DNA from 2 places in the Pseudoalteromonas sp. BZB3 genome. Region 2 is predicted to be linked to the other one. Evidence: predicted binding sites of a transcription regulator. Region 2 holds the regulator's gene; the other holds the start of a gene.

Region 1 (15,105 bases), on a different contig from region 2:
AGATTAAAGTTAATAGGGATCGCTTTATCTTTTAACTGCAAGTGACAAGGTTGCACTTCTTCATGGTTGGTATTTGATAAAAATACAGAAGACAATTTATCAAAGCTGAGCTTACCATCAGGTTTTGGGTAGCTAATGTTGTCACATTCACTCGCAGGTTTCATGCATGCATGGTCGAAGGTTGTGTCTTTAAATGTGAATGGTAAAGACCCATTAAAAAAGTTTTGATCTAGTGTGTTATACGCGCCACCTAAAATACTACCAAACTTATGAATAACCGGACCGAAGTTTCGTGATTGATATAACTCATCATACAACCAGCTCGATTTAAATAACTCGGCAAATGAACTTAAATCAGCAGTTGGGTTTTCTTGCGCTAGGGCTTCTATCATTGCATCGGCAGCCAACATGCCTGATTTCATTGCAGTATGATTACCTTTGATTTTGGCAAAGTTTAACGTACCCGCATCACAGCCAATTAATAAGCCGCCAGGGAAATGCATTTTAGGCAGTGAATGGAAACCACCTTTTGCAATAGCTCTTGCACCATAGGCGATGCGCTCACCACCTTCTAATGTTTCTTTAAAGACAGGATGGTGTTTCATTCGCTGGAATTCATCAAATGGACTCAAATGTGGATTCGAGTAATTTAAGTCAACAATAAGACCCACAACGACCTGATTATTTTCAGCATGGTACATAAATGAACCACCCGTTGTATCGCCTGTTAGTGGCCAACCAGTACCGTGTACAACCGTACCCTCTTTGTGCTTACTCGGATCTATTTGCCAGATCTCTTTAAAGCCTAAGCCGTAATGTTGTGGTGTTGCATCTTTATCGAGTTCAAACTCTTTAATTAACTGTTTACCTAAATGACCACGGCAACCTTCAGCAAACACAGTATATTTTGCTCTAAGCTCCATACCCGGCATGTAGCTATCTTTCGGCTGACCTTCTCTGTCTAGGCCCATATCACCTGTAACAATGCCTTTTACTTGATTGTCCTCAATAATGAGAGAGTGGGCACTGAAACCAGGGAATACCTCAATACCCAAGCTTTCAGCTTGTTCAGCAAGCCAACGACATACATTACCCATAGATACAATATAGTTGCCATCATTCTTGAATGTCTTTGGGATCGCAAAATGAGGAATGCTGGTGGCATTGTCTTCATTTTTGAATAGATATATTTCGTCTTCGGTGACATGCGTATTTAAAGGTGCACCTAAAGTTTTCCATTCAGGTAATAATTCATCCAGTGCTTTGGTTTCGAATACAGCACCAGATAAAATATGTGCGCCGACTTCAGAGCCTTTCTCAACAACGCAGATCATTAATTCTTGTTCTTTTTGTTGCGCTTGTTGAGCCAGACGAATTGCACATGAAAGGCCAGCAGGTCCTGCGCCAACAATTACAACGTCAAACTCCATCGTTTCGCGTTCGACCATATTATCCTCACTTATCTTGACGGTAGCGTAAACGTTTAAATGTTTTATTGTGAACTAGTTATATGACGCAGTCTTGATCTTAACCGCGATTAAATGACTTTGAACACATTAAAATGGCTGACGGATTGCCAAATAAACGTTTATTTAAATATTAAGTTTTTTATAAGTTAATCTAAGGTTATTTTAGGTTGACGTTTACGTCAACAGGAAGTAGGCTGATTGCATTAAATAAATGTATTGACGTTAGCGTCATCTTCAAGAATTAACCAGATCATGGAGTAACTATGAAAGTACTTGTGCCAATCAAACGCGTGATTGACTACAATGTCAAGGCAAGAGTAAAGCCTGATAACAGTGATGTTGATCTAACGAACGTAAAAATGGCAATGAACCCTTTCTGTGAGATTGCGGTAGAAGAAGCCATCCGATTAAAAGAAGCGGGCATTGCAACAGAATTGATTGCAGTGTCTATTGGTGATAAAGCTTGCCAAGAGCAGCTTCGTACTGCACTAGCACTTGGCGCTGACAAAGCCATTCAAATTGAGACAGATGCAAAGCTTGAGTCTATTCACGTTGCTAAGCTGCTAAGTAAACTTGTAGAACAAGAACAACCTGAATTAGTTATTTTAGGTAAGCAGTCGATTGACTCTGACAATAACCAAACAGGTCAAATGCTTGCGGCATTAACAGGTCGTAGCCAAGGTACATTCGCTTCAAAAGTAGTCGTTGAAGGTGGTAAAGCATTAGTTACTCGTGAAGTTGACGGTGGTTTACAAACAGTGTCTTTATCACTTCCAGCAGTTGTTACAACAGACTTACGATTAAATGAACCCCGTTATGCTTCTCTTCCTAACATTATGAAAGCAAAACGTAAGCCATTAGACGTAATTTCAGCTGACAGCCTAGGTGTTGATTTAGCACCTCGAACTGAGCTTTTAAAAGTTGAAGAGCCAGCTAAGCGTGAAGCAGGTATCATAGTTGAAGATGTAGCAGAGCTTATAAATAAATTAAAAACTGAAGCTAAGGTGATCTCATGAGTGTATTAGTAATTGCAGAGCACGAGCAGGGCGCTCTTAAACCTGAAACAGCTAAAGTTATCAATGCAGCAGCAAAGATTTCAGACAATATAACAGTGTTAGTTGCAGGCCATTCAGTAGCGGCCGTCTCTGAGTCTGCTGCTAAAATTGCAGGTGTTAAGTCAGTAATTGTTGCTGATAAGCCTGTGTTTGAACATCAGCTAGCAGAAAGTACTGCGGACTTAGTTGTGGAGCTTGCTCCTGACTATACACATATTCTTGCGAGTGCTTCAACTACAGGTAAAAACACTTTACCTCGTGTAGCTGCTTTACTTGATAAGTCGCAGATTTCTGAAATCATTGATGTTATTGATGCAGATACTTTCAAGCGACCAATTTATGCGGGTAACGCGATTGCAACGGTTAAATCATCGGAAGATAAAAAGATTATTACAGTTCGTGCAAGTGCATTTGATACGCAAGGTGAGCAGGCTGCAGTTGCAATTTCATCTGTCGAAACTGCAGCTGATAATACTCTTTCTGAGTTTGTTTCAGTTGAGCAAACTGAATCAGAACGTCCAGAGTTAAATGCAGCACCTGTGGTCATTTCAGGTGGTCGTGGTATGCAGAATGGCGAAAACTTTGCGCTACTAAATGGTATTGCAGATAGATTAGGCGCTGCGATTGGTGCTTCACGTGCAGCGGTTGATGCTGGCTTTGTACCAAATGACATGCAGGTGGGTCAAACAGGTAAGATTGTTGCCCCAGATTTATATATTGCAGTCGGTATCAGCGGTGCAATTCAACACTTAGCGGGTATGAAAGACTCTAAAGTAATTGTTGCTATAAACAAAGACCCAGATGCACCAATTTTCCAAGTTGCTGATTATGGTCTAGTAGCAGATTTATTTGATGTGTTGCCTGAACTAGAAAACGCATTATAAGAACAACGATAGTTTCTGGTTGTAAAGCCGCGCTCCACTTTATGGTCGCGGCTTTTTTATTTACACAGTAAATTGGCTGACTAAAGCTTTCAAGTGCGAGGCTTGTTTATCCAAAGATGCGCCAGCATGACTGGTTTGCTCGACAAGCGAGTTGTTTTGTTGAACACTTTGGTCGATTTGTTTAATTGCAATATTGATTTGTGACACGCCATTTGACTGCTCATTACTTGAAATCGCAATGTCATTCATAAGCTTAGACAGAGTCTGAATACTACTTACGATATCGCGCAGGGTATTGCCAGATTGTTCAGCAAGCATCAAACCATTTTCAACCTTGTCGGCACTGTCTTTCAGTAAACCAGAAATTTCTTTTGCAGCATCTGAGCTTCGTTGTGCTAATTGACGCACTTCAGCGGCAACCACAGCAAATCCTCGACCTTTTTCACCTGCTCTCGCGGCTTCGACAGCGGCATTGAGCGCAAGAAGATTAGTTTGAAATGCAATGCCATTGATTACTTCAATGATATTAGAAATCTCATTTGAACTGTCACTAATGGCCTTCATTGCGGTAACTGTATTATTAACTAATTCACCACCTTCGATGGCTTGTTGGTCGGCATTTTGAGCGTGTTCATTTGCGGTTTGTGCATGTTTGGTATTACTGGTGACTTTATCAGTCACTTCACCCATAGAGACGGTAGTTTCTTCAATAGAAGCCGCTTGTGATTCTGTGGATGAATTCAACTCTTGTGTAGATTGACTTATCTGCGCTGAGGCATTCGCAACGGTATTTGCTGTTTCATTAATTTCGGTGACCATTGCGGCAAGATTTTCGATACTTTGGTTTACGGAGTCTTTTAGACATGAAAAGTCACCTGAGTAGTTACCATCGATTTTTTTAGTTAGATCGCCTTGCTCTAAGGCATTCATCACGGCGATACAAGACTGTAATGGGGTAGAGATAGCATCTAGTGTATCATTAATTGATGAAACAATGTCTCTATAAGCTCCTTGGTGTAACTCGACATCAGCACGCTTTGATAGCTCACCAGAATTAGCAGCACTAGCTAACATTGAGGTGTCATTTAAGAGCAAGTTAATGGCATGAATACTTGTTTCAAAACTGCTCAGAATGTTCTCAAAATCTCCTTTGAATTGTGATTTGTCTAGATTGGGTAGTTGTCCAACGGCAATGTTATCAAGGTAGCTAGATGTGAGTTGTACTGGCTGTATGATGGCATCAAGAGTTTGGTTAATGCCAGTGATGATAGATTTAAATTCTCCATTATGCGCATTGCTATCTGCGCGATTTGAAAGTTCACCAGCTAAAGCTGAATTTACTAAATACGTAGAGTCAGAAATTAGTAAGTTAATCGCTTTTGCGCTTTGTTCCAAAGATTGTTTTATCTTTAAAAAGTCGCCTTGGTAGCTCCCTTCAATTTTATTTGGTATTTCACCACGTGAAATGGCTGTGAGATATTTTTCTGTTTGCATGACGGGAGATACAATGGCATTAAGCAAGCGGTTGATGCTTTGGCTTAGTGTCAGCATAAAGCCGTTTAGGTTGTCTACGTCTAACCTGGCGTCCAGTTGGCCTGCTACCGCAGCATTAATAATGTCGTCTACTTTATTTTCTGTGTTTCTCTGTTCGGTTAGATCATTGAGTTCAACGACCACACCAATTACATCACTAGCATTATTTAAAACAGGGCTCGCTGTAATATTGAGGTAAACATGCTCGACATTCATTTCGAATTGAACTTGTTGGCTTTTAGCTTGTTCAATTTGTTGTTCATACTTACTCGACAATATTTGAATAATATTAGTCCCAATCAGTATTGAAGGACTGTTGATTAAACTCTGATAGCGATTTAGCAGTGTATTTGTTTCATTATTAGCGTAAATAATTTCATTATTTGCTTTGTAAAGTAAAACTGGGGAAGATGCGTTGTCTAGTGCTTGTTTAATTCGGCCGCTTTCTTCAGCTTGTAATTTTTGCTGGAGCATTTGTTGGGTCAATTGCTCATTAGCTTCACGAATGTTGGTTTGCATCTTATCGAGCGAAGTAAGTAAAGCGCCAATTTCATCTTTACTAGTTGAGTTGATGTTGTTTTCTAAATTACCGTCAGATATTTCAGTTGCAACTTGTGACGCTATTTTTATAGGGCGAGTGATCCAACGCTGAATTAACAATGCCATGATCACGATTACAATAAATGAAACAGCTAGGATGATTACAGTACTTTCAAAGATCGCAGTTTCTTTTTCATCACGCAGTCTTTTTACTGCATTGTCAACATACTTATCTATGGATTGATTGAGTTCTTTTAGCTGAGTTGCAGCTGCTCTATCTATACCTTTAACGGCTTTGTCACCTGCTTGCGTATTGTAATTCGCATTTTCAAAATCAGACAAACCAATACGATATAATTCGCCAAGCTTATTATGCTCAGTTTTAAATTTATTAAGTTGTGACCGGATAGCTTCTGGCAAATAGACTTTAGACATAAGCTCAGAAGTCAGGTTTTGTACAACCTTTTCTTGTTCTGTAAATTGCTTTAAATATTTCTCGAATTGATCAGGGCTTTCACCACGAATAAGAATATTTTTCCACTCTTGGACCTGAGTTTTGAAAGTATTTAAGATGAGGTTAACTTTTAATTGTGCACTTAGCTCTTCTTCGATTAGAACATCATATTCTTGTGCAATATATTTAACAGAGTTAATCGCGAACATTGCACTGAGAAGTACTAAGGCTAATCCACCAAAAACTGTGCTGAGTAACTTGGCTTTAACAGTTTTCATCTTCATTCCCTAAATTTATTTCAGTATTATGAAGACTAGTGAAATATAATATTAATTCAATGTTTTGTAAGGAATAAAATAATAAAAGGCCAATAAATTGGCCTTTTATTATTGTCATTACTTTAAATTTAGAAGAATGCTCTGACACCTAATTTAAAGTTTCTGCCAGGAAGTGGGGCTTGCTCTTTAATTACAGAGGTATGAACAAAGCCTAGCTCATCTGTTAAGTTATCAATATTGAAATAAGCCATTACATCATTGCCAGCGAGATCAAAATCATACTGCATGCTAAAGTCTACTAATGTATAACCAGCTGTTCTGCTCTCATAAGAAGTAATCTTATTTTGACTTGCGTAACGCGTCACAGTTAAGTCAGCAACTAAATTGTCGAGTGCGTATTCGTACTTAATGCCAATTTTATTACTTGGAATACGGGGTAAATAACTTGAGTCTTTTAGTTTTGCCGTAATTGAATCAGCAAATAGCTTAACCGTGTTTTCTTCATTTAGCTTGTAGTGAGTATCTAGTTCAAAACCATATAGCTCAGCATCTTGGCTCTTGAATTGGTATACAGGTAACGCGCCTTCATGCTCATGGTCAGCTTCTTCAATACCATGTTCAGAAGAGTAAATTAAACCAGTATTTTCTTGATAGTAATAGTTTTCAACATCGTTATAGAAAAAGTTTAGTGTGTAACCAAAGTCACCAGTGAATTTTCTAAAGCTGATGTCAAAGTTCGTAGAAACTTCTTGTTGAATATCTTCTGGTTCGAAGTGGGCTTCACCATTTTCTAAGTGATAACCAAGACCTAACTCATAAGTACTTGTTGCGATATGCGTACCGTTAGAGAGTAATTCAGCAGTTAAAGGTGAGCGTTCAGAGTGCGACAAGTTAACAGCAATGTTCTGTCCTTCTGCATAATCATATACACCACCAATTGAGTAGCTCATATTAGTTTGGTTTAACTCGTATGCAAATAAACGTTTTTCATCATGCTCTTCGTGATCGTGATCGTGATCGTGATCGTGATCGTCATGTTCTTCGTGTGCTTCTTCAGTGATAACACTTGAAAGCTGGTAGTCCTCAATTCGAGCACCAAGCTCGAGGGTAAAATCACCAAACTGCTTTTCTTCTAAAACATAAAGTGCATGACTCGTTGTTTCTGTAGCTGGTGTAAATGCTTCAGCACCTTGTGCTTCATAATCACTATCAGAGAAATGATAACCAATAATACCATGCCAGCCAGCAAGTTTATGCTCAACACTAGTTCTCAATTCAGACGTTTTATTTTTGAAAGTTGTGCCTACTGCACCGCCTTCAATCTCACTGTGTTGATAATCAGTGAAGCCCACTTTCACATTGATGTTTTCAATGTAATTGTTGTGAAGCGCGTAATTAAAAAGTGCTTGCCAACGATCTTGTTTTACTCTTGCAAAAACACTTTCTTCATCATGGCCTTCGTCTCCATGCGATTCATGTTCACCCTCTTCATGGTCATGGTCATGGTCATGGTCATGGTCATGGTCATGATCGTGATGAGCGTGACTATGCGCAGGAATTCCATAATCTGTATCAATTCTGCCAAATGAGAAGCCCACGGTCAGGTGGTCATTTACATAACTTGTACCAAAATTAACTTGTTGAGAGTCGATGAATGTATTGGGTACTGATTTTAAAAGTTCTTCGTGTTCCTCATGCTCTTCATGTTCACCGTTCTCTTCATGTTCACCGTTCTCTTCATGTTCACCGTTCTCTTCATGTTCACCATTCTCTTCATGTTCACTATGTTCTTCATGAGAAGGGTACTCAGGTGCGTCATAATCTTTGCCATTTCTTACCACACCGTCAAAATGGAAATTGAATCCATCTTTACCTGTTTCGAATAAAGCAGCATAAGTATTTGTATTTGAGACAGTATCAAAACTATACCCAACGGCACCTGTTGTAGTGTCAATAATATCTGTTGGAATACGGTTATCTACAACGTTTACAACACCACCAATTGCACCAGAGCCATAAAGTAGGGTTGCTGGGCCGCGTAATACTTCTATTTGTTCGGCAGATAAGCTCTCATTAGTTGTTGTGTGATCAGGGCCAATACGAGAAGCGTCACTGCTATCTAAACCATTTTGCGTAATTTTTACTCTTGGACCATCTAAGCCACGAATAATTGGGCTAGAAGATACAGGCCCAAAGTAGCTAGCATTAATACCTGGTTGACCTTTAAGTGTCTCGCCTAGAGTTGGCTTAGCTTGCTTTTTCAATTCATCGCCAGATAAAACTGAAACAGGTGATGCCATCTCTAAATTATTTTTATGAAGGGCAGAGGCATAAACAATGATACTCTCAACTGAACTCGGTTCTAAAGACACTACCACGTTGCCTTGATCAGCTTTGATATCAATTCGCTGGTCGATGTAGTTGTTTTTAGTGATGTGTAGTTGACTATCAGCATCAGTATTAATGCTAAATTTTCCAAACCTGTCAGTGATAACAGATTGTTTTTTACCATGCAGGTGAACTTTAGCACCTGATATAGGTTTTTTGTTTGAGTCAATCACTTTCCCCGTGATTTGTGCGGCATATGCATTGCCTGCAGACAAAGCTGTCAGAATTGCAGTCGCAATTATAGAGTGTTTTTTCATCTTAGTAATTCATATTTAGTCTCAGTTATGGTTATGGTATAACAACACTGTGTCTTCAATCAACGAATGTTATACTGTAGCTTTGTTGAATTATCGCATTTTTGGCCTAAAGTTTGTTTATAAGGGATAGGAGTATCTGATGAGCAAGCCTTTTGTCTTTAAAGCAAGGTTAAAAGTGGCGGATCTTTTTCACCATGCAAATCATATAGAAGTGTTTACAGCTGCTGTTGCAAAAAGAGAAACTTTAGAGCACTTCTTACTTAGGATACTAGGGTTTTCTGCACTTTCTTATAATCAACGTACTTTTTTGAATCAAAAGTCAGATAAATCTTACCCGGATGTTTGGTGTGAAAACGATGAACAAAAGATTGTCTTAGCTTTATATGTGTCAGAGTTAGACATAAGCGAAATTAACCGACTGTGTAAACTTTACGATAGACTTTTGATTTTAACTATCGAAGGTGAGCGCTGGTATGATGAAATATCACCACAATTAATACAACATCACAATATTAGTATTTTCACCCTTAAAGCAAGCTTTTTAGAAGATCTAAAAACAAACTTAACCAATAGTATGCACTGGGATATTTTAATTGAACAGAATTCGATGAGTGTGAGTGATAAGTCAGGTTACTACCAAACAGAAGTAAAACAACTTTGTTAATACTAGAGTAATGTGATTGAAATATCAGTTAAAGGTTTAGAGCAACACATTAATACTTCACCATCTCTTACAAATGCTAACGGCTCTTGGTTGTAAATCACTTCACCTGAATTAAGTTTGGCTCTGCACGCACCACAAAAGCCTTCTCTACATTGATAAGTAACTTCAATGTTTGCTTTTTCAAGTGCATCTAATATGGAAGAGCACTGAGCCGCAAATGTAAGCGGCTCAGAATGTTCTTCAATAGATATTTTAGAACTGGGTTTCGAATTCATTATAAATCGAAATCACCGAAGTCAGATGCATCGACTTGAGAGTCGATTTGGCCAACTAGGTAAGAGCTGATCTCAGCTTCTTGTGGTGCAACTTGTACGTTGTCTGATACTAACCAGGCGTTGATCCAAGGGATTGGGTTGCTCTTAGTTTCAAAGATAGGCTTTAAACCAACAGCTGACATACGAGTGTTCGTAATGTATTCAACATATTGGCAAAGAATGTCTTTGTTTAAACCAATCATAGAACCGTCTTTAAACAGATATTCAGCCCATTCTTTTTCTTGCTGTGCAGCTTCTTCAAACATACGGTTTGCTTCGGCTTCACATTGCGCAGCTACAATAGACATCTCAGGATCGTCTTTACCTTCTTGCATAATATTTAGAATATGCTGAGTACCAGAAAGGTGAAGGGCTTCGTCACGGGCGATAAGCTTGATGATCTTTGCGTTACCTTCCATCAGTTCACGCTCTGCAAAAGCAAATGAGCAGGCGAAGCTGACATAGAAGCGAATAGCTTCTAAAATGTTTACAGACATGATGCAAAGATAAAGTAGCTTCTTAAGCTCAAATAAGTTAATACGAACTTCTTCACCATTAATTACATGCTTACCTTCACCATAAAGGTTATAAATTGATACCTTTTCGATTAGTTCGTCGTAATATTTTGTAACCGCATCAGCACGCTCATTAATTTTGTCGTTGCTTACGATGTCATCAAAGATAAGTTCAGGTGACTGCGTTACGTTACGAATAATATGTGTATATGAACGGCTGTGAATTGTTTCACTAAACGCCCAAGTTTCAATCCAAGTTTCAAGCTCTGGGATTGAAACGATAGGTAATAATGCAACGTTTGGCGAACGGCCTTGAACACTATCTAGCAATGTTTGATATTTCAAGTTGCTTAAGAAAATATGCTTTTCATGTTCAGGCAACGCTTGGAAATCTAAGCGGTCCTTAGACACATCAACTTCTTCTGGACGCCAGAAAAACGAAAGCTGCTTTTCAATTAACTTTTCAAAAATAGGGTATTTCTGCTGGTCATAACGTGACACGTTTACAGTTTGACCAAAAAACATTGGCTCTTTTAACTGGTCGTTATGATTTCTGCTAAATGTAGAATAAGACATATTTAATAATACTCGATAACGCAAAAAAGTGAGTAAGAACACTGCTTACTCACGTCTTAATTAAATTTTACACGCGCCGCCTTCGCAGCCATCATCTTCAATTTCTGGTTTTAATTCGTCTTGAGAGTCTGACGCACCATCACGTGTATTGTGATAATAAAGTGTCTTAACACCTAACTTATATGCAGTAAGCAGGTCTTTAAGAAGCAACTTCATTGGTACTTTACCACCTTCAAAGCGAGTTGGATCATAATTCGTGTTAGCAGAAATAGTTTGGTCAATAAACTTCTGCATGATACCTACAAGACCAAGATAACCGTCATTCGAAGGGATGTCCCAAAGTAGCTCATATTGTTCTTTTAGCTTTTCATATTCAGGCACTACTTGCTTCAATATACCATCTTTACTTGCTTTAACACTGATATGGCCGCGAGGAGGCTCAATACCATTTGTCGCATTTGATATCTGTGATGAAGTCTCTGATGGCATCAGTGCAGATACTGTCGAGTTACGCATACCGTGCTCTTGAATGCTTGCGCGTAGCGAATCCCAATCAAGGTGAAGCGCTTCGTTACAAATGTTATCTAGATCACGCTTGTAAGTATCAATCGGCATAATACCTTTTGAATACGTTGTCTCATTGAACTTAGGACATGTACCACGCTCTTTAGCAAGCTCATTTGAAGCTTTCATTAGATAGTATTGGATCGCTTCGAATGTGCGGTGTGTTAGGTTATTCGCACTGCCATCAGAGTATTTAACGCCATTTTTCGCAAGGTAATAAGCATAGTTAATTACACCAATACCTAGCGTACGACGACCCATGGTTGCTGTGTGTGCAGCAGGAACCGGGTAGTCTTGGAAATCTAATAAATTATCAAGTGCACGAACAGCAAGCTCAGCTAATTCTTCAAGTTCATCTAGAGAGTCGATTGCACCAAGGTTAAATGCTGATAGCGTACACAGCGCGATTTCACCTTCTGGGTCATTAATGTGTGAAAGCGGCTTTGTCGGCAGCGCAATTTCAAGACATAAGTTAGACTGACGGATAGGTGCAACCTTTGAATCAAATGGGCTATGCGTATTACAGTGGTCAACGTTTTGTAAGTAAACGCGGCCTGTACTCGCACGTTCTTGCGCAAACATAGAGAATAGCTCAATCGCTTTAATGCGCTTTTTACGAATAGAATCATCTTGCTCGTACTGTGTATATAATCGCTCGAACTCTTCTTGATCTTCGAAGAATGCATCGTAAAGACCCGGCACATCAGACGGGCTGAACAGCGTAATGTAGTCGTCTTTGATAAGGCGAGCGTACATTGTTTTGTTGAATTGCACACCGTAATCTAGGTGACGAACACGGTTTTCTTCAACACCACGGTTGTTTTTAAGTACCAGTAGGTTTTCTACTTCTAAATGCCAAAGCGGGTAGAATAGGGTAGCTGCACCACCGCGTACACCACCTTGAGAACAGCTTTTAACAGCCGTTTGGAAGTGCTTATAAAACGGAATACAACCTGTGTGATAAGCTTCACCGTTACGAATTGGGCTGCCTAACGCGCGAATACGACCCGCATTAATACCAATACCAGCACGTTGGCTGACATATTTAACGATTGCTGATGAAGTCGCATTGATTGAATCTAAGCTATCACCCGTTTCAATTAATACACAAGAGCTGAATTGTCGTGTTGGTGTACGAACACCTGCCATGATAGGTGTCGGTAATGAAATTTTAAATAAAGAAACCGCATCATAGAAACGTTTGATGTAATCAAGGCGAGTTTCTTTCGGGTAATCAGAGAATAAACTTGCAGCAACAAGAATGTATAAAAACTGAGCACTTTCATAGATTTCGCCAGTTACACGGTTTTGTACAAGGTACTTACCTTCTAACTGCTTCACCGCTGCATAGCTAAAGTTTAAGTCGCGGCTATGGTCTAAGTAGTTATCAAGTTCATCAATTTCTTGCTCGGTATAATCAATCAGAAGGTGTTGATCATAACGCTTTTGTTCTACCAGCTTTGTAATGTGGTCGTATAAACGTGGTGGCTCAAATTGGCCATATGCTTTTTTACGTAAGTGGAAAATAGCTAAACGTGCAGCAAGATACTGGTAATCCGGAGAGTCTTTATCGATCAAATCAGCAGCAGCTTTAATGATAGTTTCATGAATATCTTCAGTACGGATCCCATCATAAAATTGAATGTGTGACTTTAATTCAACCTGAGAAACTGAAACATTATCTAAGCCTTCTGCAGCCCAAGTAATGACGCGGTGAATTTTATCGAGATCGAGCGGCTCTTTGCGGCCGTTTCTTTTACTGACAGATAACTGTTGGTTCATAGCTGTGCCTGTAATCCTTCGGATTGAATATTTTAAAAATAATTGGCGAAAAAAAGCTCAGGTTTTGACCACTATATATGGTGGTTCTTCTGATTGGGATCACAAGATAGTGGGGTTCAATTTAATTTGCAATAGCAAGGTAAATGCACAAATGTGGATAAGTTTGGGATAAATAAAAAGTGTTAGTAACTATTAACCTTTTGAGGTTTGACGCAAGTAACCTCAGAAGGAAATCAATAAAAATGATGCGATTTTTAAAGAAAATAAAAAAATATTTATTGTGTTTTCTTAATGAGCAGCTTGTGGTGATGAAAGAGCCAAAACACTAGATGTAGTGTTTTGGCGTAAATATGAGCACTAGATATGGTCTAACACTAAAAGGGGGCTAGTTAAATTTAGATCTGCTTGCCAACTATACGCATCTTCAAGGCTTGGTATGTATCCCCATAAAGCACAAGCAGAAGTCATACCAGCCGCTTTTGCTGCTTGAATATCTCGTTGTGCATCACCGACATAAAGACAATCGGATGAACTAATGCCTAATTGTTCCGCTGCATATAATAATGGTTTAGGTGAGGGCTTAGCTTCATCTAATGTGTCTCCACAAACAATAACTTCAATTTCTTTAAGTGCTGAAATTTGTCCAACAAGAGGTAAAGTCAGGAATGTGGGCTTATTTGTCATGATTGCGACTTTTATACCAGCATTAATTAAAGATTGGATTAATTTTGGTACACCGTCAAAGCAATCCGTATGCACAGCAATATTGGCTTCATAATGATCAAGTACATCTTGTCTTAAGCGAGCTAAATTAAATTCAGCGAGCCGACTACCAAAGCCAACATCTAAGAGTGCTTTTACGCCATCAGAAATAGCAGGGCTATATACTTCTCGAGAAACAGCAGCAAGCCCATTTATTTCGAGAACATGGTTTAAAGCCGCCCCCAAGTCGTCAGTGGTGTCGAGTAGGGTGCCATCTAAATCGAATATGACAGCCTTCATTAATCAAGTTTCTCGAAATGTAGTAAGTAATTCACACTGACATCATCAGTCAAGGTGAATGTTTTATTGATTGGGTTGTAATTGATCCCCGCACTGGCGCGAACTTTAAGACCAGCTTTTTCAGCCCAGCCGATTAAAACAGAAGGGCGAATAAACTTATCGTGCTCATGTGTACCCTCAGGTACCATTTTTAGAATTTTTTCTGCACCGACGATTGCAAGTAAATACGCTTTAATCGTTTTGTTTAGCGTAGAAAAGAACACACTTGCGCCAGGCCTTGCCATTTGTGCAGCAGCTTGGATAATAGATTCTGGATCTGGGACGTGCTCAAGCATTTCCATACACGTTACTACATCAAATTGCTCAGTATTGTTTGCTGCAAATTCCTCAGCGGGTACTTTTATATAGTCAACTTTTACACCCACTTCTAAAGCATGCAGTTTGGCAACATTGAGTGGCTCTTGGCCTAAGTCTATACCGGTCGCTTTGGCACCCAGTTTCGCCATGCTTTCAGTTAAAATACCGCCACCACAGCCGATATCGACAACTTGTTTATCAAATAAACCATTAGATTTGTCATTAATAAAATCGAGACGTAACGGATTAATATCATGAAGGGGTTTAAATTCTCCTTCTGTATCCCACCACCTTTCTGCGATGCTCTCAAATTTCGCAATTTCTTGTGGATCTACATTCTGATGCTCGGTCATAAAAAACTTCCTCGTGAATCTGAGCGCATTTAAATTGGATTATTTCAAAATCACACGGATTTTGCGCCTGTAATAATTATAAATCTGTGTTAGCATGGGCGTTGATATTAATAATAACTT
Region 2 (15,105 bases):
GTTTAAAAGCCGAAGTGTGCCAGATTTGGACAGATGTTGATGGCGTTTATAATGCCGATCCGCGTTTTATTAAAAAAGCCAGCAAGGTAGATAGCTTATCTTATAAAGAGGCGATGGAGCTGTCATATTTTGGCGCTAAAGTTTTGCATCCAAAAACGATCTTACCGTGCGCGAAAGTTGGCGTGCCATGTGAAATTAAAAATACCCATAATCCTGATGTGCCAGGTTCTGTGATCTCAAATGAATGCCAGAGCGACGAAACTGTTAAAGCCATTTCATCGCTAGAGAATTTGGCGATGTTGACGGTGTCAGGCCCCGGCATGAAAGGCAAAGTTGGTATGGCTGCACGTGTTTTTAGTGCGCTTGCCAATGATAATGTTTCTATTGTTTTGATCACGCAGTCATCGTGCGAGTTCAGCATCAGTTTCTGTGTGCATGAAGAAGATTTAAATTTAGCTTTAAGTGCCCTAGAGCAAGCATTTGAACTTGAGTCGCAAGCTGGATTAATTGAGCCTGTACAAGTGCAGCGTGAACTTGCCATCGTGACTTTGGTAGGTGATAACATGAAAGCACATAAAGGACTTGCAGCTAAGTTCTTTGATTCTCTGGCACAAGCGCAAGTTAATATCGTAGCGATTGCTCAAGACTCTACTGAAAGTGCGATTTCTGCGGTGGTCGATGGTGCACTGTGCAATGACGCAGTGAAAGTCTGTCACGAAAATTTCTTCACTCATGTGCCTTCAATTGATGTGTTTTTATTAGGCTGTGGTTTAGTCGGTCAAGAACTGGTTAAGCAACTTGAAAAACAACAAGATTGGCTGGCAAAGCGCAATATAAAGCTTAACCTTTATGGTGTGGCTAATTCACGGAAGCTTTTACTTGATGCAAACGGCATCGCATTTGATGCATGGCAAGCTCAGTTAAAACAACAAACATCAGGTTTCGAATTGGCTAAGGTAGAGCAGTTTGTTAGAGAAAATCACCTTATAAACCCTGTGCTGGTGGATTGTAGCTCGTCACAACAACTAGCAGATCAATACTATAACTTTTTAGATGCGGGCTTCCATGTGGTTGCTGCAAATAAAAAAGCCAATACGGGCAGTTTTGACTACTACCAGTCTTTAAAAAGTGCTGCGCAAAAACGCCAGCGCAAATTCTTATATGAAACAAACGTAGGTGCAGGTCTACCGGTGTTAGACAACTTGCAGCTACTTTTTGGTGCCGGCGACGAGTTATTGTCATTTAACGGTATCCTTTCTGGTTCACTCTCATACATGTTCGGTGTACTTGAAGATGGCTTAAGTTTGTCAGAAGCGACTGCAAAAGCGAAAGCGAATGGCTTTACAGAACCCGATCCCCGTGATGATTTATCGGGTACTGATGTTGCGCGTAAGCTTTTGATCATCGCTCGTGAATCAGGCCTTGAATTAGAGTTGTCAGATATTGAAGTTGAAGCGGTTGTTCCTGAGTCATTTGCGCCAGGTACAAGTGTTGATGAGTTTATGGCTAAGCTACCTGAACTTGATGCGTCATTTGCTGACAAAATTCAAAGTGCCGCGAGTGAAGGCAAGGTGTTGCGCTATGTCGGCAGCATCGAAAACGGTAAATGCAAAGTAGGTATAGAAGCGGTTGATAAGCAGCATGCACTTTATGATATCCGTGATGGTGAAAATGCTTTGGCAATTTTAAGCCAATACTATCAACCACGCCCATTTGTTATTCGCGGTTATGGTGCGGGTGCGGAAGTGACATCGGCAGGTGTCTTTGCTGACATTTTAAAAACACAGTCGCGTTAAGGAGTCGTTATGATTAGTTTTTATGCACCAGCGTCTATCGGCAACTTTTGTGTTGGCTTTGATTCATTAGGTGCTGCGCTTGCGCCTATAAATGGTGAGCTACTGGGTGATGTGGTGAATGTTAAAGCGGCAGAGCAAGACACGTTTATTTGCTCTGGTCCTTATGCCGATAAATTACCGGGAGAGGCCCACGAAAACTTGGCCTATCAGTGCTTAGTTCACTTTCGTGAACATGTGGCACCTAGTATGCCGGCGGTCTATCTTGAGCTTGAGAAGCGGTTACCAATTGGTTCAGGTCTAGGCTCGAGCGCCTGCTCTGTAGTGGCAACTTTTGCTGCTTTGAATGAGTTTGCAAAAACGAATCTTAGTCAAGTCGAGCTGATTGAATTAATGGCAGATTTTGAAGCTAAGGTGAGCGGCGCTCGTCACTATGACAACATCACACCTTGTTATTTAGGTGGTTTACAATTGACCGCTGATCTTGTGCCTAACAAAGCCTTATCTGTGCCTGTTAACTCTGAGTGGTACTATGTCGCGGCATACCCGGGCTTTGCGCTAAATACAGCAAAAGCACGTGCAGTACTGCCAAAGCAAAGAAGCAGCTCAGAAACTATTGAATTTGCGCAGCGTTTGTCGAGCTTTTGCCTTCTGATGCAAACTGAGCAATTCGATTTAGCGCTCTCTCTGATGAAAGATGAGATGGCAGAGCCGTATCGATGCTCTTTAATAGCTGGGTTTGCACAAGCTAAAACAGCGTTACCTGAACTTGGTGCTGAGCTTGTGAGTATTTCAGGTGCTGGCCCTACACTCTTTACGATTTGTAAAACAAAGCAAGCGGCAGAGCAGTGCCAAGCTTGGCTAAACGAACACTATATTAATGAACACGGTTTTAGTCATATTTGTAAGCTAGACCAACAAGGCACGCGTGCCATTTCACAAGGAGAATAATCAATGCAACTTGTAAACTTAAAAGATGCCACGCAGCAAGTGTCTTTCACTACGGCAGTTAAAACAGGCCTTGGCCGTAATCAAGGTGTATTTTTTCCAGAGCAACTGAGCAAATTAGAAAATATCGATGCTTTACTTGAAAAGCCATTTGTTGAAAGAAGCGTGGAAGTATTGAGTCACTTAATTGGTGATGAGTTGCCAAAAGATACGTTAGCCGAGATGGTTGAGCGTGCTTTTAATTTTCAGGCGCCGCTTAAGCAAATTGGTGACAAGCAATATTGCTTAGAATTATTCCATGGGCCAACGTTGGCGTTTAAAGATTTTGGCGGCCGTTTTATGGCTGAATGTATTGGTTTATTTAATCAAGGTGAGCGTGTCACAATTTTAACTGCGACCAGCGGTGATACAGGTGCAGCGGTAGCACATGCTTTCTATAACAAGCCAAATGTTGATGTAGTTATACTTTATCCAGAAGGCAAGATCTCGCTCGCTCAACAAAAGCTCTTCACGACGTTAGGTGGAAATATTCATTGTTACGCAGTAGAAGGCAGCTTCGATGATTGCCAAGCATTGGTTAAACAGGCGTTTTTAGATGATGAAATGAAAGAAAAGCTGGGCTTAAATTCTGCCAACTCTATCAATATCAGCCGTCTAGTTGCGCAAGTATGTTATTACTTTGAAGCCGTTGCGCAATTACCTGCAGAGCAAAGGGGTAAAGTGCATGTTTCTGTACCAAGTGGTAATTTTGGAAATGTGTGTGCAGCTATGATAGCCGCAGCGCTGGGTTTACCTATTGCAAACTTGTCTGCAACCACGAATCAAAATGACACTGTACCACGTTACATGGCATCAGGTGAGTGGTCGCCAAATGCCACATTAGAGTCGTTATCAAATGCAATGGATGTGAGTAAACCTAATAACTGGCCTCGCGTTGAGACTATGTTGGAACGCGGTGATTTCGATAAACATGAGTTTTATTCAAGAAGTGTCTCAGAAAGTCGCACGCAAGCGGTAATGAAAGAGATTGCTGCAGCGGGTTACGTGATGGAGCCGCATACCGCCATTGCACTTGAAGGTCTGACTTTAGATAAAGCTGAAGATGCTGTGGGGATCTGTTTGGCTACGGCGCACCCTGCTAAGTTTAAATCTTCGGTAGAAGAGGTGCTTGAGCAAGAGATTGCAATGCCTAGCGTGTTGCAAGATGCCTTAGATAAAAAGTGTTTAGCGGAGCCAATGCAAGCTGATTATATGCAATTGAAAGCGGCTGTTTTTGCTAAATTACTGTAATTATTAATCGCCAAGGGTGAGCCTTTGTAGACTTAAAAAGTTTGCCAAACTCACCCTATATAAATAACACTTATTTATTCCCTTCTTATCCATTTGTTTTTTTAATGTTTAAATAAAAAAATATCATTACATAAACACTGTGAAATAAATTCAATCCCTGTTTAAATATGCTCAAGCCGAAATTATAGGCATCGGACGCATAACTGCGTACAATACAGCTTTTACTACCCTAAACGTGTACCTAGGAGACCCCATGTTAGAACGTAACATGAACATTGCAGATTTTGATCCTGAATTAGCAAATGCGATTGCACTTGAAACGACTCGTCAAGAAGAGCACATCGAGCTTATCGCTTCTGAAAACTACTGTAGCCCACGTGTTTTAGAAGCTCAGGGTTCTCAATTAACTAACAAATATGCTGAAGGTTACCCAGGTAAGCGTTACTACGGTGGTTGTGAGCACGTTGACGTTGTTGAGCAACTGGCTATTGACCGTGCCAACGAGCTTTTCGGTTCTACTTATGCAAACGTACAACCACACGCTGGTTCACAAGCAAACGCGGCAGTATTCCAAGCGCTTCTTCAGCCACACGACACTGTATTAGGTATGAGCCTTGCGCACGGTGGTCATTTAACACACGGTTCTCACGTAAACTTCTCTGGTAAAACGTACAACGCTATCCAGTACGGTCTAAACGAAGAAACAGGTGAGATCGATTACGCACAGGTTGAAGCTTTAGCACTTGAGCACAAGCCAAAAATGATCATCGGTGGTTTCTCAGCATACTCAGGTATCGTTGACTGGGCTAAATTCCGTGAAATCGCTGACAAAGTAGGTGCTTACCTATTAGTTGATATGGCACACGTTGCAGGTCTTGTTGCTGCTGGTGTTTACCCAAGCCCAGTACCTCACGCACACGTTGTAACGACTACGACGCACAAAACTTTAGCGGGTCCTCGTGGTGGTCTTATTATCTCAGCTTGTGATGACGAAGACATCTACAAGAAGCTAAACAGCGCAGTATTCCCTGGTGGTCAAGGTGGTCCTCTATGTCACGTTATCGCTGGTAAAGCGGTAGCCTTCAAAGAAGCACTACAGCCAGAGTTCAAAACTTACCAAGAGCAAGTTGTTAAGAATGCACAGGCAATGGTTGCTGTTCTTCAAGAGCGTGGCTATAAAGTTGTTTCTGGTAAAACAGACAACCACTTATTCCTACTAGACCTAATCGACAAAGACATCACAGGTAAAGATGCTGATGCGGCACTTGGTCGTGCTAACATCACTGTGAACAAAAACTCAGTACCAAACGACCCACGCTCACCGTTTGTAACGTCTGGTCTTCGTATTGGTTCTCCAGCTATCACGCGTCGTGGCTTCAAAGAAGCTGAGTCAGCAGAGCTTGCAGGTTGGATCTGTGACGTACTAGACAACATCAACGATGAGTCAGTACAAGCAGAAGTAAAAGAGAAAGTAAAAGCTATCTGCGCTAAATTACCAGTTTACGCGTAATTTCGCTCACAAAATCAAAGAATTTTGTTATGATTAAGGCCGCATTTGCGGCCTTTTTTATATTTTTTTCACAAGTGATTATCTATGCATTGTCCATTTTGCACCGCTAAAGAAACAAAAGTCATTGATTCCCGTTTAGTCGGCTCAGGCCATCAAGTCCGTCGCCGCAGAGAATGCGTGTTATGTCATGAGCGCTTTACGACGTTTGAAGGTGCCGAATTAGTCATGCCGCGGGTAATTAAACAAGATGGTTCTCGAGAGCCATTCAATGAAGACAAATTACTAAATGGTCTGCACCGCGCGTTAGAGAAACGCCCGGTTAGCACAGAGCAAATTGAAGAAGTCGTACATCAAATTAAATCGCAAATTCGTGCTACGGGTGAGCGTGAAGTGGCAAGCCATATGATTGGTGAATGCATTATGGAAGCGCTGAAAAAGCTCGATAAAGTGGCCTATGTCCGCTTTGCTTCCGTATACCGCTCATTTGAAGATATTAGAGAGTTTGGCGAGGAAATCGCGAGGCTTGGAGATTGATGTTCAGCGAGCAAGATAAAGAGTTTATGCAGCAGGCCATCGCGCTTGCTGCAAAAGGCCGTTTTACCACCTCACCTAACCCAAATGTGGGCTGTGTCATCGTAAAAGACGGCGATATAGTTGGTCAGGGCTATCACCAAAAAGCGGGTGAAGGTCATGCCGAAGTTCACGCATTAAAGATGGCTGGAGACAAGGCAAGAGGCGCAACGGCTTACGTTACCTTGGAGCCATGTAGTCATTATGGTAGAACCCCGCCTTGCGCAAAAGGTTTAATCGATGCTGGAGTTAGCCGCGTTGTTGCCGCTATGGTCGATCCTAACCCAGAAGTTGCAGGTCGCGGTTTACGTATGTTAGAAGAAACAGGTATTGAGACTGCAGCAGGTTTATTTGAGCAAGAAGCAAGAGCACTGAACCCGGGTTTTCTAACTCGAATGGAAACGGGCTTACCTTATATAAGTTGTAAATTGGCTGCGAGTCTAGATGGCAAAACCGCATTAAAAAATGGTGAGAGTAAGTGGATCACCTCAAGTGCAGCCCGTCAAGATGTACAGTTGTTACGTGCTGAACATTGCGCCGTGTTATCGGGTGCCGATACAGTGCTGTTTGATGATGCCAAATTGAATGTACGACTTTCAGCAGAGCAGCTTAAGCTTGCTGAGGGGTTGTCAGTTCGCCAGCCTATTCGAGTGATCATCGATTCTCAAAACCGTTTGTATCCAGATTTAGCATTATTCTCAATTAATAGTCCTATTATAATTTTAAGAACAAAAGCTGATACAACGCACCAGTGGCCAGAACATGTTACAGAGCTGTTGGTTGACTCTATTAATGGTAAGGTTGATATCAAAAAAGCGTTAAAGCAATTAACCGCACATGGTATCAACAGTGTATTCGTTGAAGCAGGCGCGACGCTTGCGGGTAAGTTTCACGAATTAAATCTTATCGATAATTATATTCTTTATTTAGCACCTAAAATCATGGGTCAAGATGCGCGAGGTTTATTTAACGTGCCAGAGTTGACGCAGATAGCAGATGTACAGAGCCTACAATGGCACGATATTAAGCAAGTTGGCGATGATATTCGTTTAACAGCACGCAAAGTAGCGCAAAAAGGTTAAGTTTTATGTTTACAGGTATCATTGAAGCAACCGGTAAGTTGACTGAGTTGACACAAAATCAAGGCGACCTAACGGTTCGTGTAAGTAGCCCAAATTTAGACATGGGCGATGTACAGTTAGGCGATAGCATTGCTACAAATGGTGTGTGTTTAACGGTTGTTGAAAAATTTTCTGATGGTTTTCGTGCCGATGTTTCAAATGAGACCTTGAAATTGACGCAATTTGCTCAATATAAGCTAGGGCAAACAGTTAATTTAGAAAAAGCATTACAGCCTATTTCTCGTTTAGGTGGTCATTTAGTCTCAGGCCACATTGATGGCATTGCGACAGTCGTGGCGATTTCACCTAATGCCCGCGCAACCGAATATTGGTTAGAAGCGCCCAGTGAGCTGATGAAATATATTCCATATAAAGGCTCAGTAGCTATTGATGGTATCAGCTTAACTGTAAATGAAATTAAAGACTGTCAGTTTAAGCTGACAATTGTGCCGCATACAGCACAAGAGACAACCATTGCTGAATTTAAAGTGGGCAGTAAAATTAACTTAGAAGTGGATCAAATCGCACGTTATTTGGAACGCTTAGTACTTGGAGCTCAAGAGCCTGCACAAAGCTCTACTCTCACAATGAACTTATTGGCAAACGCAGGCTTTATTAAGTAGCGAATTAATTAAACAGGTAAATTATGAACTTGAACAGCGCACAAGAGATCATCGAAGACATTAAAGCCGGTAAAATGGTTATCTTGATGGATGATGAAGACCGAGAAAATGAAGGTGACTTAATCATCGCAGCCGAGCATATTTCAGCGGACGCCATAAACTTCATGGCAACCCACGGCCGTGGTTTAATTTGTTTAACCATGACTCAAGAGCGTTGTCAGCAAATTGATTTACCATTAATGGTGAGAAATAACGGCGCGCAATTCTCAACTAACTTCACTATGTCTATTGAAGCAGCAAAAGGTGTCACTACTGGTATTTCTGCCGCTGATCGTGCTCGTACAGTACAGGCAGCAGTGGCTAAAGGTGCAGTGCCAACAGACATCGTGCAGCCAGGTCATATCTTCCCAATTATGGCGCAACCTGGTGGGGTATTAACTCGTGCTGGCCATACAGAAGCAGGCTGTGATTTAGCGCGTTTAGCAGGTTTAGAACCCGCTTCAGTCATTGTTGAGATCTTAAACCCTGACGGTACCATGGCACGTCGCCCTCAGTTAGAAGTGTTTGCCAAAGAGCATGGTTTAAAAATTGGTACTATCGCTGACCTAATTGAATACCGTAACTTAAACGAGACAACTATCGAAAAAGTTGCGCAGTGTAAATTACCAACTGAATATGGTGAATTCGATTTAGTTACATATAAAGACACCATTGATAACCAGCTTCATTATGCTTTGCTCAAAGGTGAAGTTTCAGAAACTGATGCAACGCTAGTGCGTGTTCACTTACAAAGCACTTTTAATGATGTATTACTATCAGACAGAGGCGCTGATAGAAGCTGGAGTTTACATGGTGCGATGAAGCACATCAGCGAAAATAACGGTGTGTTGGTTATTCTGGGTAAACAGGAACAAACTGAAGACATCGAGCACATGGTAAAAGCATTTGCTGCGCAAGATGCGGGCGAAACTGTGAATCAGCGTAAATTCCAAGGTACCTCTCGTACCGTTGGTGTTGGCTCGCAGATCTTAGCTGATTTAGGCATTCAAAAAATGCGCCTAATGAGTATGCCGAAAAAATATCATGCACTTTCAGGTTTCCACCTAGAAGTCATTGAATACGTAGAGCCTAAATAATTGAATGAAAAAGCCCGTTGATGACAGCGGGTTTTGTTATTTGGGGTTAACCAAAACTGTGCTATTATGCGCGCCAATTTGGCAATTGCTTATTGCGTACTCGGCGCACTTTGATTGCAAAGTACGAAACATTAAGAAGATTAGGACCATCTAATGAAGATTATTGAAGGTAACAAATACGCTCCTGGCAAAAAATTTGCCATTGTTATTTCACGTTTTAATGATTTTATCGGTAGCAGCTTACTTGAAGGTGCTGTTGACGAGCTAAAGCGTGTTGGTGGTGTTAAAGAAGAAGACATCACTGTGGTATATGTACCAGGTGCCGTTGAGTTACCATTAGCAGCTAAGCGTTTAGCGATGAAGAAAGAGCACGATGCAATCATTGCATTAGGCGTTATCATCCGTGGTGGTACACCACATTTCGACCTAGTTGCTAACGAGTCAAATAAAGGACTAGCAAGCGTTTCATTAGACTATGATATTCCGGTAGCATTTGGTGTATTAACCACGGAAAGCATTGAGCAAGCCATTGAACGTGCGGGCACTAAGATGGGCAACAAAGGCGGCGAAGCAGCCCTTGGTGCACTAGAAATGGTGAACGTGCTAGAGCAAATTTAAGAGGATCCTCAGTGAAACCAGCAGCAAGACGTAAAGCACGTATATTAGCGCTTCAAGCCGTATACTCTTGGCAATTAAGTGGCAACCCGATTGCCGATATTGAGCAACAAATGTTGATCGAGAATGATGTATCTAAAGTAGACGTAGAATACTTTAAAGATCTTGCTCGCGGTGTTGCAGTAAACGTAAAACAATTAGATGAGCTTGTTAAGCCGCATCTTTCTCGCCCGTTTGAAGACTTAGATGAAGTTGAGCGCGCAGTATTACGTTTAAGTGCATACGAACTTAAGTTCCGTGAAGATGTACCTTACAAAGTAGCAATCAATGAAGGCATTGAGCTTGCGAAAATCTTTGGTGCAGAAGACAGCCATAAGTTTGTGAACGGTGTTTTAGACAAAGCAGTTAAAGCAGTTCGCAAATAAAGGCAAACAATTTGGAGAGCCGGCTTAGGCCGGCTTTTTTATGTATGAAGGAATTTGAGTTAATCAATCGATTTTTCACCGGCCGTGGTATTACTCGACGTGATGTAGACTTAGGCATAGGTGATGATTGCGCCCTAGTTACTATCCCCGAAGGCTGCCAATTAGCGGTCACCACAGATACGCTGGTTGAAGGCGTTCATTTCTTTTCTGATATTTCTCCTAAAGCCTTAGGACACCGAATTTTAGCGGTAAACTTAAGTGATTTGGCTGCAATGGGGGCAGAGCCTGCTTGGATCTCCATCGGCTTGACGCTACCTAATGTTGACGAAACTTGGCTGGAACAGTTCACAGAAGGTATGCACGATATTGCTGAGTATTATAACGTGCAACTGATTGGTGGTGACACCACGCAAGGTCCATTAACGATTACCGTGTGTGCTAAAGGTATCGTACCAAAAGGCAAAGCGTTGACCCGAAGTGGTGCTAAAGTGGGGGATTGGTTATATGTGACTGGCGACCTTGGAGATGCCGCTCTGGCAATTGAGGCACGTAAACAAGGCTGGGAACTCAGCGATACAGATCGCAGTTATGTTCAGAAAAAGTTTGATTTTCCAGCACCGCAAGTTGCAGCAGGTCAGGTTTTACGTGGCTTAGCGAATTCAGCCATTGATATTTCTGACGGTTTACTGGCCGATTTAAATCATATTCTGACCCACTCAGGTGTTGGTGCGACAATCCATGCTGATAAAGTGCCGCTTTCAACTGCGCTGAAAAATTTGCCAGATGAAGAAGTTCGTTTAATGCTGGCAATGGCTTATGGCGATGATTATCAGTTGTTGTTTACTGTGCCTGATAGTAATAGAGTTGCAGTAGAAAAGCGCTTGGCAGAATATGGGGTAAAACCAACCTGCATTGGGCAAATTAACGCAAATGCTGGCGATGTATCGCTACTTTATAAAGATAAACCTTGGCCATTTCCCGCAACTGGCTTTGAACATTTTAGTTAGGAGTCAGTTTGGCTAAGCAGTACAAATTTGATATTCGTAAACCCCACCAGTTTTTTGGTTTAGGTTTTGGTTTAGGACTTGCCCCATTTGCTCCGGGCACATTTGGCACTTTAGGTGCCTTACCACTTATTTTCATTACAGCTAGTTATCCATTATGGCTGCAATGTGTTTTTGCAGTTGTGATCAGTGTATTTGGTATTTGGGTTTGCGGACAAACGGCAAAAGATGTCCAAGTTCATGATCATCCGGCAATTGTGTGGGATGAAGTAGCAGGCTTTTACATTACCATGATAGGCGCAGCATTATCTTGGAAGGCACTCCTAGTTGGCTTTTTATTATTCCGATTTTTCGATATTGCCAAACCAGGTCCAATCAGAATGTTAGACAAAAAGCTGCATGGTGGCTTTGGGATCATGGCTGATGACATTTTAGCGGGTATTTTTTCGTTGATTTGTGTGCAAGCTTTGTTTAAAACTGGTTTCTTAGTAGCTTAATCAATAAAAGATTGTGAGTGTATGATCAAAAAAACCTTGCTAGTGTCTTTGCTGTTTATACTGATGAGTTTTTCAGTATCTGCTGCCATCAATGACTATATTGTGAAGCAATGGAATGTACAAAATGGCTTACCCTCGCAATCAATTAAAAGTTTGGTGCAAGACCAGCAGGGCTATGTATGGCTTGGCACTCAATTTGGCCTCAGTCGATTTGATGGCTATCAATTTCGAAATTTTACAACACAAAACACGCAATTCTTACAAACTAATGCCATTCATAAGCTACTGTTAGATAGACATGGTAAGTTATGGATAGGCACCAAACGCGGTCTACATCGATTAAACCCCCACACGCTTGATGTTCAGTCATTTAATATCAAAGGACCTATCCTAGATATTGTTGAGGACAAGCAAGGCGACATCTGGGTTGCAGGTAATGGCTTATTTTACATCGGCAATGACCAACAAGCACAACGTGCATTTGATTCAGCAGAAGACAATAAAAAGTTTCCTGTTAACCGCATTAATCAGATTGTAGGTAGTGTGTCTAAAATCGCCCAAGGCACCGATGGTCTATGGTTGGTGAATGAGCGTAATCTTTTAAAAATAACCAAATCAGCCACCAATCGTAGGGACGTATTTCGTCTAGAGCTTGGCTTTCGGTTAGCGCTACCAGAGCAATTAGCACAAACTATCGTGCATGATTTGGCATGGATTGAAGGGCGCTTGTATCTTGCCTCTGAACTCGGTGCTTACTTCTTAGATATAGACCAAGTGCTGAGACGTTATACCGAACTTGGCAATGGTGCTGTATATAAGTTTATGTACGACTCAGATACAGGGTTATGGGCATCTACTTCAACTCGTTTGATGTTCAGAGAGGGGATCTCTGATTGGCGTTATGTCGAACCAATTCATGCTGATCAGTCGATTTGGTTTTCAGATATGTTTAAAGACGCAGAAGGAAACATTTGGTTAGCCAGTCTGAACGAGGGGCTTTGGTTTGCGCATACAGGTAATATTGCGCGACACATGATTGATGGTAACAGTCAGCAAGGTATAACGGCAACGACCAAAGATAACCAAGGTCGAACTTGGATGGCATCAAGAAGTGGTGTCGGTTACTTGAATAATGATGATTCATTACAAGTGGTTATTGCCCCTGAAGAATTAAAAAACAGCACAGTATATGAGCTGGAATTTAGTGGTAATAGCTTGTTCATAGGCACTGAACGTGGTGCCATGATTTATGAGCAAGGGGTGCTACAGCTGTTACCGTTTCGAGAGTTACGACAAACGCCAGTATTAGCCATTACACCGTCGCAGCGAGGTGGAATGTGGATAGGTACGGGCAGTGGTATGTACCGTCTTGAGTACTCGGGTTTAACACCATTTGCTTACAATGCATTTTTAGGTAGTCAGTTTGTCACGTATATCAATGATCAGCCGAATGTCGGATTTATAGGCACCAACAAAGGAGCCTATCAATTTAATCAAAAAGGCATTGAAAAGCTTGGTGGGCAAACGTCTCTAGAGTCCGCTTATGTTACCAGTATTTTATACATTCAAGGTGTGGCGACTTTAGTTGGCTCTTGGAATGATGGGTTATTTTATCGAACAGCAAAGGGCGATTGGTATCAGCTTGATGCCTCAAATGGTTTACCTCATGGTTCAATTTCCTCGCTCTACTATGATCAGCAACAGGCGCTTATTTGGGTCAGTACTCGAAAAGGTGTTTACCGCTTACCTGCGGCGCAATTTACCCATCCAATAAACAATTTAAAAGTTGAGCAAGTTATTAGTCAATTTGACCGCCAACTCGATGGCAAAGTCGGTCGTTGCTGTTCTGGTTTCGGTGGTGATGCAGTATTAGAAAAGCAAGGTGCTATTTGGTATCCAAGCTCTCAAGGGGCAGTTGAAATTCCCAAGAATGTTGAACTATTTGGCTCTAAAGACTTATCACCAAAACTGGAAGAGGTGATCACGCAAGAGCGAGTGATAGTCGCAAGTAAATTTGCAGAGCTACTTAAACTTGATACCAGTGAACGAGATATCACGATTAACTACACCGCCATAGACTTTTATGCGCCAGCGAGTATCGAGTTTAGATATCGTTTAACTGGCAAAGAAAACACTGAATGGCGAGAAGTATTTAACCGTCGAGAAGCGATATATACGAACTTAGAGCCGGGTGTATATAACTTTGAATTACAAGTTAAGCGTAAAGGTGAAGGCTGGCAACAAGCTCGAAGCATTACACAGCGTATTGAGATCCCTAGACGTTTTGATGAAACGGTGTACTTTAGACTGTTAATTACGCTAGGGTTTGTTCTACTGTTTTATGTATTCTTTTGGATTTTTAGAGCTCAAGAGCGACGTAAGCAGCAAGCGCTTGAATCTTTAGTGGCAGAGCGCACCATGGCACTGCGTCAAGCGAACGACAAGCTTAACCAAGTGAATACTCAGATGAAACTAGTTAGCCATACAGATGAGCTCACAGGCCTCAAAAGCCGTCGTTTCTTATTCGATCAACTCCCTAAAGATGTCGAACACTACCAACGTAACTCAAAGTCATTACAGCAACAGAATAAGCGCCTGGTATTGCTTATTATCAATGTCGATAATTTTAGTAAAGTGAATGATGCCTATGGTCCGATTGGCGGTGATAGTTGTTTACAGCAACTTGCTACTTTATTGAACACCAGAACGCAAGGCTCAGATTATGTGGCTCGTTGGAGTGGTGATGAGTTCTTATTGTTGCTTCGCGACTTTAAGCGTGACGCAATTGAAACTTATATAAAAGAACTTTGCCGTGCAATTGCTGAATGTGACTTTCAATTGCCCAATGGTAAGGCGATTAATATGACAGTGTCTATGGGCTGGTCATTTTACCCACTGCCTCTGCTAGGAGGGCAAGTGATAAGTTGGGAGGCCTCTGTGAATTTGGCGGATGTCGCACTTCATCAAGTAAAACAACGTGGCGGTGATGGTGCTGCAACCATTACATTTGATGATCAGTTGGATGCGTTTGAATTTGAGCAAACAAGTAATGTTGAGTCACAATTACAAACCTTACAGGCAAATGGGCTTGCAGATGTGAAAATTTGGATGCGTTAGCTAGTTGTCAGTACAGGCTGGTCATTAATAACTTTAAAGCATAAAAAAAGGAGCCTTAGCTCCTTTTTTTATGCTTCAGTGCTTATTAGAGTAGCGCTTTGATCCGCTGTTCGAGTGAATCAGCACATAAGCCCATTTCTGCATGCATTTCGTCTTGTGTACCATGCTTGATAAATTCATCAGGTATACCAAATAATGACACTGGTGTGTGAATACCTTGTGCGCCAAGGAACTCCATCACAGCACTGCCAGCACCACCTGCAATGGCGTTATCTTCAAGACAAACAAAGCGATTGTGGGTTTTGCTCAGCTCAACAAGTAACGCTTCATCAAGCGGCTTAACGAATCGCATATCAACGAGAGTTGTATTTAAGTTTTCAGCGGCTTGTTTAGCATTATGAAGTAGTGTGCCGAAACTTAAGATGGCCACTTTCTCACCTTCACGGATCACATTTC

Evidence for each region. The regulator NrdR, encoded in region 2, represses ribonucleotide reductase genes. The targets are predictions, from matches to a motif close to AAACACNANATNTNGTGTTT.
Region 1: nrdA (class 1a ribonucleoside-diphosphate reductase subunit alpha) is a predicted target of NrdR. The motif match lies at 13,340-13,359, and genes of this name have one in related genera.

Annotation. Positions count from the first base shown of each region.
Region 1 is NZ_JBECOS010000015.1:50,814-65,918, reverse strand. Features, by position in the region: gene ABMY35_RS17135 (electron transfer flavoprotein-ubiquinone oxidoreductase) at 1-1,448, opposite strand, end outside; gene ABMY35_RS17130 (electron transfer flavoprotein subunit beta/FixA family protein) at 1,733-2,485, shown strand; gene ABMY35_RS17125 (FAD-binding protein) at 2,482-3,408, shown strand; gene ABMY35_RS17120 (methyl-accepting chemotaxis protein) at 3,469-6,213, opposite strand; gene ABMY35_RS17115 (TonB-dependent receptor) at 6,342-8,858, opposite strand; gene ABMY35_RS17110 (YaeQ family protein) at 8,998-9,522, shown strand; gene yfaE (class I ribonucleotide reductase maintenance protein YfaE) at 9,525-9,797, opposite strand; gene nrdB (class Ia ribonucleoside-diphosphate reductase subunit beta) at 9,797-10,927, opposite strand; gene nrdA (class 1a ribonucleoside-diphosphate reductase subunit alpha) at 10,988-13,273, opposite strand; gene ABMY35_RS17090 (HAD-IA family hydrolase) at 13,631-14,275, opposite strand; gene ubiG (bifunctional 2-polyprenyl-6-hydroxyphenol methylase/3-demethylubiquinol 3-O-methyltransferase UbiG) at 14,275-14,985, opposite strand.
Region 2 is NZ_JBECOS010000008.1:213,143-228,247, forward strand. Features, by position in the region: gene thrA (bifunctional aspartate kinase/homoserine dehydrogenase I) at 1-1,796, shown strand, start outside; gene thrB (homoserine kinase) at 1,806-2,744, shown strand; gene thrC (threonine synthase) at 2,748-4,031, shown strand; gene glyA (serine hydroxymethyltransferase) at 4,285-5,541, shown strand; gene nrdR (transcriptional regulator NrdR) at 5,626-6,075, shown strand; gene ribD (bifunctional diaminohydroxyphosphoribosylaminopyrimidine deaminase/5-amino-6-(5-phosphoribosylamino)uracil reductase RibD) at 6,075-7,193, shown strand; gene ABMY35_RS06710 (riboflavin synthase) at 7,199-7,855, shown strand; gene ribBA (bifunctional 3,4-dihydroxy-2-butanone-4-phosphate synthase/GTP cyclohydrolase II) at 7,879-8,991, shown strand; gene ribE (6,7-dimethyl-8-ribityllumazine synthase) at 9,145-9,609, shown strand; gene nusB (transcription antitermination factor NusB) at 9,621-10,031, shown strand; gene thiL (thiamine-phosphate kinase) at 10,076-11,038, shown strand; gene ABMY35_RS06735 (phosphatidylglycerophosphatase A) at 11,047-11,532, shown strand; gene ABMY35_RS06740 (diguanylate cyclase) at 11,557-14,649, shown strand; gene dxs (1-deoxy-D-xylulose-5-phosphate synthase) at 14,735-15,105, opposite strand, start outside.